3 regions of the Alcaligenes faecalis genome follow, and region 1 is predicted to be linked to each of the others. Evidence: predicted binding sites of a transcription regulator. Region 1 holds the regulator's gene; each other region holds the start of a gene.
What was found. The regulator NrdR, encoded in region 1, represses ribonucleotide reductase genes. The targets are predictions, from matches to a motif close to CACNANATNTNGTG.

Region 1 (2,269 bases):
CTGAAGGCGGTCACTTGACCCACGGTTCCCCCGTGAACGCCTCGGGCAAGCTGTACAACTTCGTGTCTTACGGTCTGGACGAGAACGAAGAGCTGGACTACGACGAACTGGAGCGCCTGGCTAAAGAGCACAAGCCCAAGCTGATCGTGGGTGGTGCTTCGGCTTACGCCCTGCGCATCGACTTTGAACGCATGGCACGTATCGCTCACGAAAACGGCGCCCTGTTGATGGTGGACATTGCTCACTATGCTGGTCTGGTTGCAGGTGGTGCCTATCCCAACCCCGTACCTCACGCTGACTTTGTGACGTCTACCACTCACAAGTCTCTGCGCGGTCCTCGTGGTGGCGTCATCATGATGAAGGCCGAACACGAAAAAGCCATCAACTCGGCTATTTTCCCCGGCATTCAAGGTGGCCCGCTGATCCACGTGATCGCTGGCAAAGCTGTTGCATTCAAGGAAGCCCTGGCTCCAGAGTTCAAGACCTACGCGGCTCAAGTTGTGAAAAACGCTGACGTTCTGGCCCGCACTCTGGTTGAGCGCGGTCTGCGTATCGTGTCCGGTCGCACCGAAAGCCACGTCATGCTGGTGGACCTGCGTCCCAAGGGCATCACCGGTAAAGTGGCTGAAGAAGCACTGGGCAAGGCTCACATCACGGTCAACAAGAACGCCATTCCTAACGACCCTGAAAAGCCATTTGTCACCAGCGGCGTGCGTTTGGGTACACCTGCCATGACCACTCGCGGCTTTAAAGAAGCCGAAGCGGAATTGACGGCGCATCTGATTGCTGATGTACTGGACAATCCTCACGACGAAGCCGTTTTGGCGGACGTTCGTCGCCGTGTACACGAGCTGACTGCCAAGTTGCCCGTTTACTCCTCCAAGTAATCCAGCCGGAGCGGGCCGCAAGGCCCGCGATCTTGAATGAAGTGTCCGTTCTGCCACCATGCCGATACCCAGGTGATCGACTCTCGAATCACCGAAGAAGGCGACGCCATACGGCGACGTCGTAAATGCTCGGCCTGTGAACGGCGCTTCACGACTTACGAGCGTGCTGAGCTGAGCCTGCCTGTTGTGGCCAAGCGCAATGGCACCCGTATGGATTTTGACCCCGCACGTTTGCGGGCGAGCATGGGCGTTGCGCTGCGCAAGCGTTCCATCCCCATGGCTCAGGTCGATGCCGCTGTGCAGCGCATCGAAGAAAAGCTTCAACTGACTGGCGAGCGCGAAGTCTCCTCCGAGACCATAGGCGAGCTGGTCATGGCCGAGCTCAAGCAGTTGGACCAGGTTGCGTATGTGCGCTTTGCTTCGGTCTACAAGAGCTTCAAGGACATCCGCGAGTTTGTAGAGGCGATCGACGAAATGAACGATCCCGACCGCGGCTAAGGCGATGGTCGAGCAAGAAGACGTCATCTGGATGCGGCAAGCCCTGGAGCTGGCCGAGAAATCCCTGTATATCAGTGCCCCTAATCCGCGAGTTGCCTGCCTGATCGTGCGCGATGGCCAGTTGCTGGCTTCGGGTTCGACACAGCAGGCGGGTGGCCCTCACGCAGAAGTGATGGCCTTGCGCCAGGCCAAAGAGCGCGGCGTGAATGTGGCGGGTGCTACCTTCTACGTCACCCTGGAGCCTTGCAGCCACCATGGCCGCACGCCTCCTTGTGCCGATGCCCTGATCAAGGCAGGAGCTGGGCGAGTCGTCTTTTCCATGTACGACCCCAACCCTCTGGTGGCAGGTAACGGCGTTTCACGCCTGCGCCAGGCGGGAATTACGGTAGATGGCCCTTTGTGCGTAGAGCAGGCGCTGGCGATCAACGCCGGTTTCTTTGCCCGCATGACGCGTGGACGTCCTTGGCTGTGGATGAAAATGGCGGCCTCCCTGGATGGTCGCAGTGCCTTGCCCGATGGCAGCTCTCAATGGATTACCGGGCCGCAAGCTCGTGACGATGGTCATCATTGGCGCGCCCGCAGTTGTGTCGTGTTGACGGGCATAGGTACGGTTAACGCGGATAACCCGCTAATGAATGTGCGGGCGGTTTCCACGCCACGCCCCCCCATCAAAGCCGTGCTGGATACGCATTTACGCCTGACCCCCAGCGCTGCCTTGCTGGATGGCACGCCTTGCTGGGTATTCAGCCACCGTCGTGATCCCGAACGCGAAGCCGAGCTGGCAGATCGCAATGCACAGGTTATTCCCATGCCTTTGCACGAAGGCCAGGTGGATGTGCGTGCTGTTCTGGACTGGATGGCAGATCAGCAGATCAATGAAGTGC
Region 2 (2,269 bases), 1.6 Mb from region 1:
GACTTCACCGCAGCCTGGAACATCTTGAAGAACGGCAGGCAACCCGTGTGTTGTGCTTCACCACCACGAATTTCGCTGCCTACGGCGCGAATGCGGCCACCATTGATACCGATACCGGCACGCTGTGACACGTAACGAACAATGGCGCTGGTCGTGGCATTGATGCTGTCCAGGCTGTCGTCACATTCGATCAGCACGCAAGAGCTGAACTGGCGAGTGGGTGTGCGCACGCCAGCCATGATGGGCGTGGGCAAGGAAATCTTGAATTGCGATACGGCGTCGTAAAAGCGCTTGATGAAGCTCAGACGTGTGTCGGCAGGGTAACGGGCGAACAGGCACATGGCCACCAGCATGTACAGGAACTGGGGGCTTTCGTAGATGCGCTTGGTCACGCGGTTCTGAATCAGGTACTTGCCTTCCAGCTGCTTGACGGCACCATAGGAGAAGTTCATGTCACGCCAGTGATCCAGATGAGCGTCCAGCTCATCGAACTCGGCGCGCGTGTAGTCTTGCAACAGATGCGGATCGTAGCGGCCTTCCTTGGTCTGCAAGGTCACGTGATCGAACAGGCTGGGGGGTTCAAACTGGCCAAAAGCGATTTTGCGCAGGTGGAAAATCGCCAGACGGGCAGCCAGATATTGGTAGTCAGGCGTATCTTCAGAGATCAGATCCGCAGCCGACTTGATGATGGTTTCGTGAATGTCGCTGGTGCGAATGCCGTTGTAAAACTGAATGTGAGAGCGCAGCTCTACTTGAGAGACGGACACATTACTCAGACCTTCAGCGGCCCAATCAACCACTCGGTGAATCTTGTCGAGGTTAATAGGTTCTGTACGGCCATCTCTTTTAGTGACCATTAACTGTTCGGTTGATTGCATTTCAGTCTCGGAAATCGGTGAAGATTGACGGAAGACGCGGCTTTTGCAGCCGCCAGCGTCATTTGATGCACACCATATATAGTGTGATATTGACGTCATTCTACTACATATAGCGGATTGAGCGAATAGTGGTTTCGCAATTGCAGAGCAGATTCAATATACAAAAATGCAACCAATCTTTGCTCTGCTAACAATTTCCTATTGCGTCTGGAACTCTTGAACGCAGCGCAGCAAAGCCTCGCCGTAGGCTTCTCTTTTGCGTACGCCAATGCCTGTAATCGGCTCCAGATCAGCCTCTGAGCTGGGGCAGCGGATGGCCACTTCGCGCAAAGTCGCGTCATGGAAAATGACATAGGCGGGGACGCCATGCTCGCGTGCGGTAGCCGCCCGCCAAGCACGCAAAGCCTCGAACCGTCGCTGTTGATCGGGTTCCAGAGCAGGCCCGGCAGGCGCCTGACCTTTTACTCGGTGAGCAGCCGGTCCGCATGTTACGGTTTCGCGCCGCAACATTAAGGTGCGCTCGCCTTTGAGCACTTCACGGCTGGCATCGGTCAACAACAAGGTACCGTAGCCTTCCGGATCAACGGTAACCAGACTGTGTGCCAGCAACTGGCGCAGCACCCCGCGCCAAGCCTGGTCGGTCAATTCCTTGCCCACACCAAAGACGGTGAGCTTGTCGTGCTCGTGCTCTTTGACACGATCCGTCAGCTTGCCCAGCAAGATGTCGATCAGGTGCCCGGCCCCGAAACGCTGACCACGCTCGCGCCACAATCTATAGATAGTGGACAGCATTTTTTGCGCGGCCACCGTACCGTCCCAGGCTTCCGGTGCTTCCAGGCAAGTATCGCAATTACCGCAAGGCTCGATCTGCTGATCGAAATACGCCAGCAAGCGCTGACGGCGGCAGGAAATGGTTTCGCACAGACCCAACATGGCATCCAGCGCCTGGCCTTGCTGGCGTCGGTGGGCCGCATCGCCCTGCGACTGGTTAATCATGCGGTACAACTGCACCACGTCTTGCAGGCCATAGGCCAGCCATGCCGTAGCCGCTTCACCATCGCGCCCTGCCCGTCCGGTTTCCTGGTAATACCCCTCTACCGATTTGGGCAGGTCGATGTGGGCCACAAAACGCACATCCGGTTTGTTGACGCCCATGCCAAACGCAATGGTCGCCACCATGACCACCCCTTCTTCTCGAAGAAAGCGGGCCTGGTTGATGGCGCGTTGCTGCGCATCCAGCCCCGCATGGTAGGGCAAGGCATGGATACCGTTCTTGCACAGAAACTCGGCCGTATCTTCCACGCGCGAGCGCGACAGACAATACACAATCCCCGCATCGCCCGAGTGTTCTTCCTGAATGAAGCTCAAAAGCTGCTTGCGCACCTCGTTCT
Region 3 (2,269 bases), 1.0 Mb from region 1:
CGCTCCAGCGCTTCGAAAGGATCTTCGGTAAAGCCCACCGGCAGCTGTGAGGAATTGGTGTAGTAGGGCATCTGCTCGGTCCCTGCTTGCAAAATGTCAGGCCAGCGGGCGCGATCTTCTTTGGCAAAGCGATAAGTGGTGCCCTCGGCAGGGGTGGCTTCCAGGTTGTACAGGTGGCCGGTACTTTCCTGAAATTCCACCATGCGCTCCCGAATGTGATCCAGCAAACGCAAGGCAAAGCGGTGTCCCCACGGCGTGCAAAGATTCTGCTTGTCCTGGGTAAAGTTGCGGATCATCTCGTTAATGCCGTTAACTCCCAGCGTGGAGAAGTGATTGCGCAAGGTGCCCAGATAGCGGCGCGTGTAGGGAAACAGCCCTTGGTCCATATGTTGCTGAATCACGGTACGCTTGATTTCAAGGCTGTCGCGGCCCATTTCCAGCAGCTCATCCAAACGGGCAAACAGACCGGTTTCATTGCCTTGATACAGATACCCCAGGCGGGCGCAGTTCAGGGTGACGACTCCCAGGGAGCCGGTTTGCTCGGCAGAGCCAAACAAGCCATTACCGCGTTTGAGTAGCTCGCGCAGATCCAGCTGCAGGCGGCAGCACATGGAGCGGATCATATTGGGTTCCAGCTCGGAATTAATGAAGTTCTGGAAGTAGGGCAGGCCATATTTGGCCGTCATGGCAAACAGGCGTTCGGCATTCGGGCTGTGCCAGTCAAAATCCCGAGTGATGTTGTAGGTGGGGATCGGGAAGGTGAAGGCACGGCCACGGGCATCGCCCTCGCTCATGACTTCGATATAGGCCTGGTTGATCATGTCCATTTCGGCTTGCAGATCCCCGTAGCAAAACGGCATTTCTACGCCACCGATTTGCGGCACTTGCTCGCGCAGGTCTTCCGGGCATATCCAGTCAAAGGTCAGATTGGTAAAGGGCGTCTGCGTACCCCAGCGTGAGGGTACGTTCAGGTTGTAGATCAGCTCCTGCACGCATTGGCGCACCTGCTTGTAGCTCAGGTCGTCCTTGCGGATGAAGGGTGCCATATAGGTATCAAAGGAGCTGAAAGCCTGGGCGCCAGCCCATTCGTTTTGCAGGGTGCCCAGAAAATTGACGACCTGGCCAACTGCACTGCTTAGATGCCGCGGTGGGCCGGATTCGATTTTTCCGGGTACGCCATTGAGCCCTTCATTCAGGAAAGTGCGCAAGGACCAGCCGGCGCAGTAACCAGAGAGCATGTCCAGATCGTGGATGTGCAGGTCAGCCTGACGGTGTGCCTGACCGATGGCTTCGGGGTACACATGGCTGAGCCAGTAGTTGGCAATCATCTTGCCCGAGCTGTTCAGAATCAGTCCGCCCAGCGAGTAGCCCTGGTTGGCATTGGCCTGGACGCGCCAGTCCTGGCGGTCCAGATATTCGGTAATGGAGCGGATGATGTCCAGCTGAGCAGCTGGACGCGTTGCGGTTTCCTGGGTAGCCATGTTTTTCACCAAAGCCTATATATAGTGATTTTTAGGATTCACGCCACTATATATGGTGGTTTTTGATGGGGCTAGGCGATTGTTGCCCAGGCTTGATCTAGGTTAATTTTGTGCTCGAAGTGACAAGATCAAGGATTTTGTCGGAAAGAAGTCGTTGGGCACTCCTTACCCTGATCGTTCGTAGGTGGAGATTTGTGAAGTCGAGGTGGTCGTGCTGCCAGGTGTAAAGAGTTGGCTATGGCCATGCTATGCAAGCAAGCTGTTTATGTGGGTTGCGTGCAAGTAGCACAACAGCAGCTTGGCTCCTGCCGGTGGAGTCGCACTGTAGCGGGCTTCACGGATAAGCGGTGTACTTGTCTGTTACAGTGCGCCGTCTCTTTTCCGGGAGGCAAAAAAATACCCGCTGACTTTTTACAGGCCAGCGGGTATTTCTTGAATAGCAGGACTTGAATAGCGGGTTTAGTGCTTGAATCGTGCTTTTAGCGCACTACACAGTGCCTGCTGATACTGGCTGACTTGCTCAAGCAGGCGTTCTTCGTGGGAAGCCCAGCCTTGCTTTTGTTCTTCTGTGCGTGTGGGGGCGGGCGACCAGGCTGAATCCGGAAAGAACGGGTCGTCCTTCCAGCGAGGGATGATGTGCCAATGCAGATGCGGCACCTGATTCCCGAATTGGGCCAGATTGATCTTGGTGACCCCCAACTGCTCACGTTGAGTCTGTTCGACCACGTAGACCGCCGCCATGATGTATTGCCGCTGTTCCTCCGACAAATCTGTCATTTCAGCCACGT

Region 2: a site for NrdR is predicted at 949-962, ahead of nrdA (class 1a ribonucleoside-diphosphate reductase subunit alpha). Genes of this name have one in related genera too.
Region 3: a site for NrdR is predicted at 1,526-1,539, ahead of CPY64_RS00160 (ribonucleoside triphosphate reductase). Genes of this name have one in related genera too.

What each region holds. Positions count from the first base shown of each region.
Region 1 covers NZ_CP023667.1:3,056,135-3,058,403, reverse strand. Annotated here, with positions in the region: gene glyA (serine hydroxymethyltransferase) at 1-887, shown strand, start outside; gene nrdR (transcriptional regulator NrdR) at 924-1,385, shown strand; gene ribD (bifunctional diaminohydroxyphosphoribosylaminopyrimidine deaminase/5-amino-6-(5-phosphoribosylamino)uracil reductase RibD) at 1,390-2,269, shown strand, end outside.
Region 2 covers NZ_CP023667.1:549,863-552,131, reverse strand. Annotated here, with positions in the region: gene nrdA (class 1a ribonucleoside-diphosphate reductase subunit alpha) at 1-878, opposite strand, end outside; gene recQ (DNA helicase RecQ) at 1,077-2,269, opposite strand, start outside.
Region 3 covers NZ_CP023667.1:30,064-32,332, forward strand. Annotated here, with positions in the region: gene CPY64_RS00160 (ribonucleoside triphosphate reductase) at 1-1,481, opposite strand, end outside; gene CPY64_RS00165 (HIT family protein) at 1,941-2,269, opposite strand, start outside.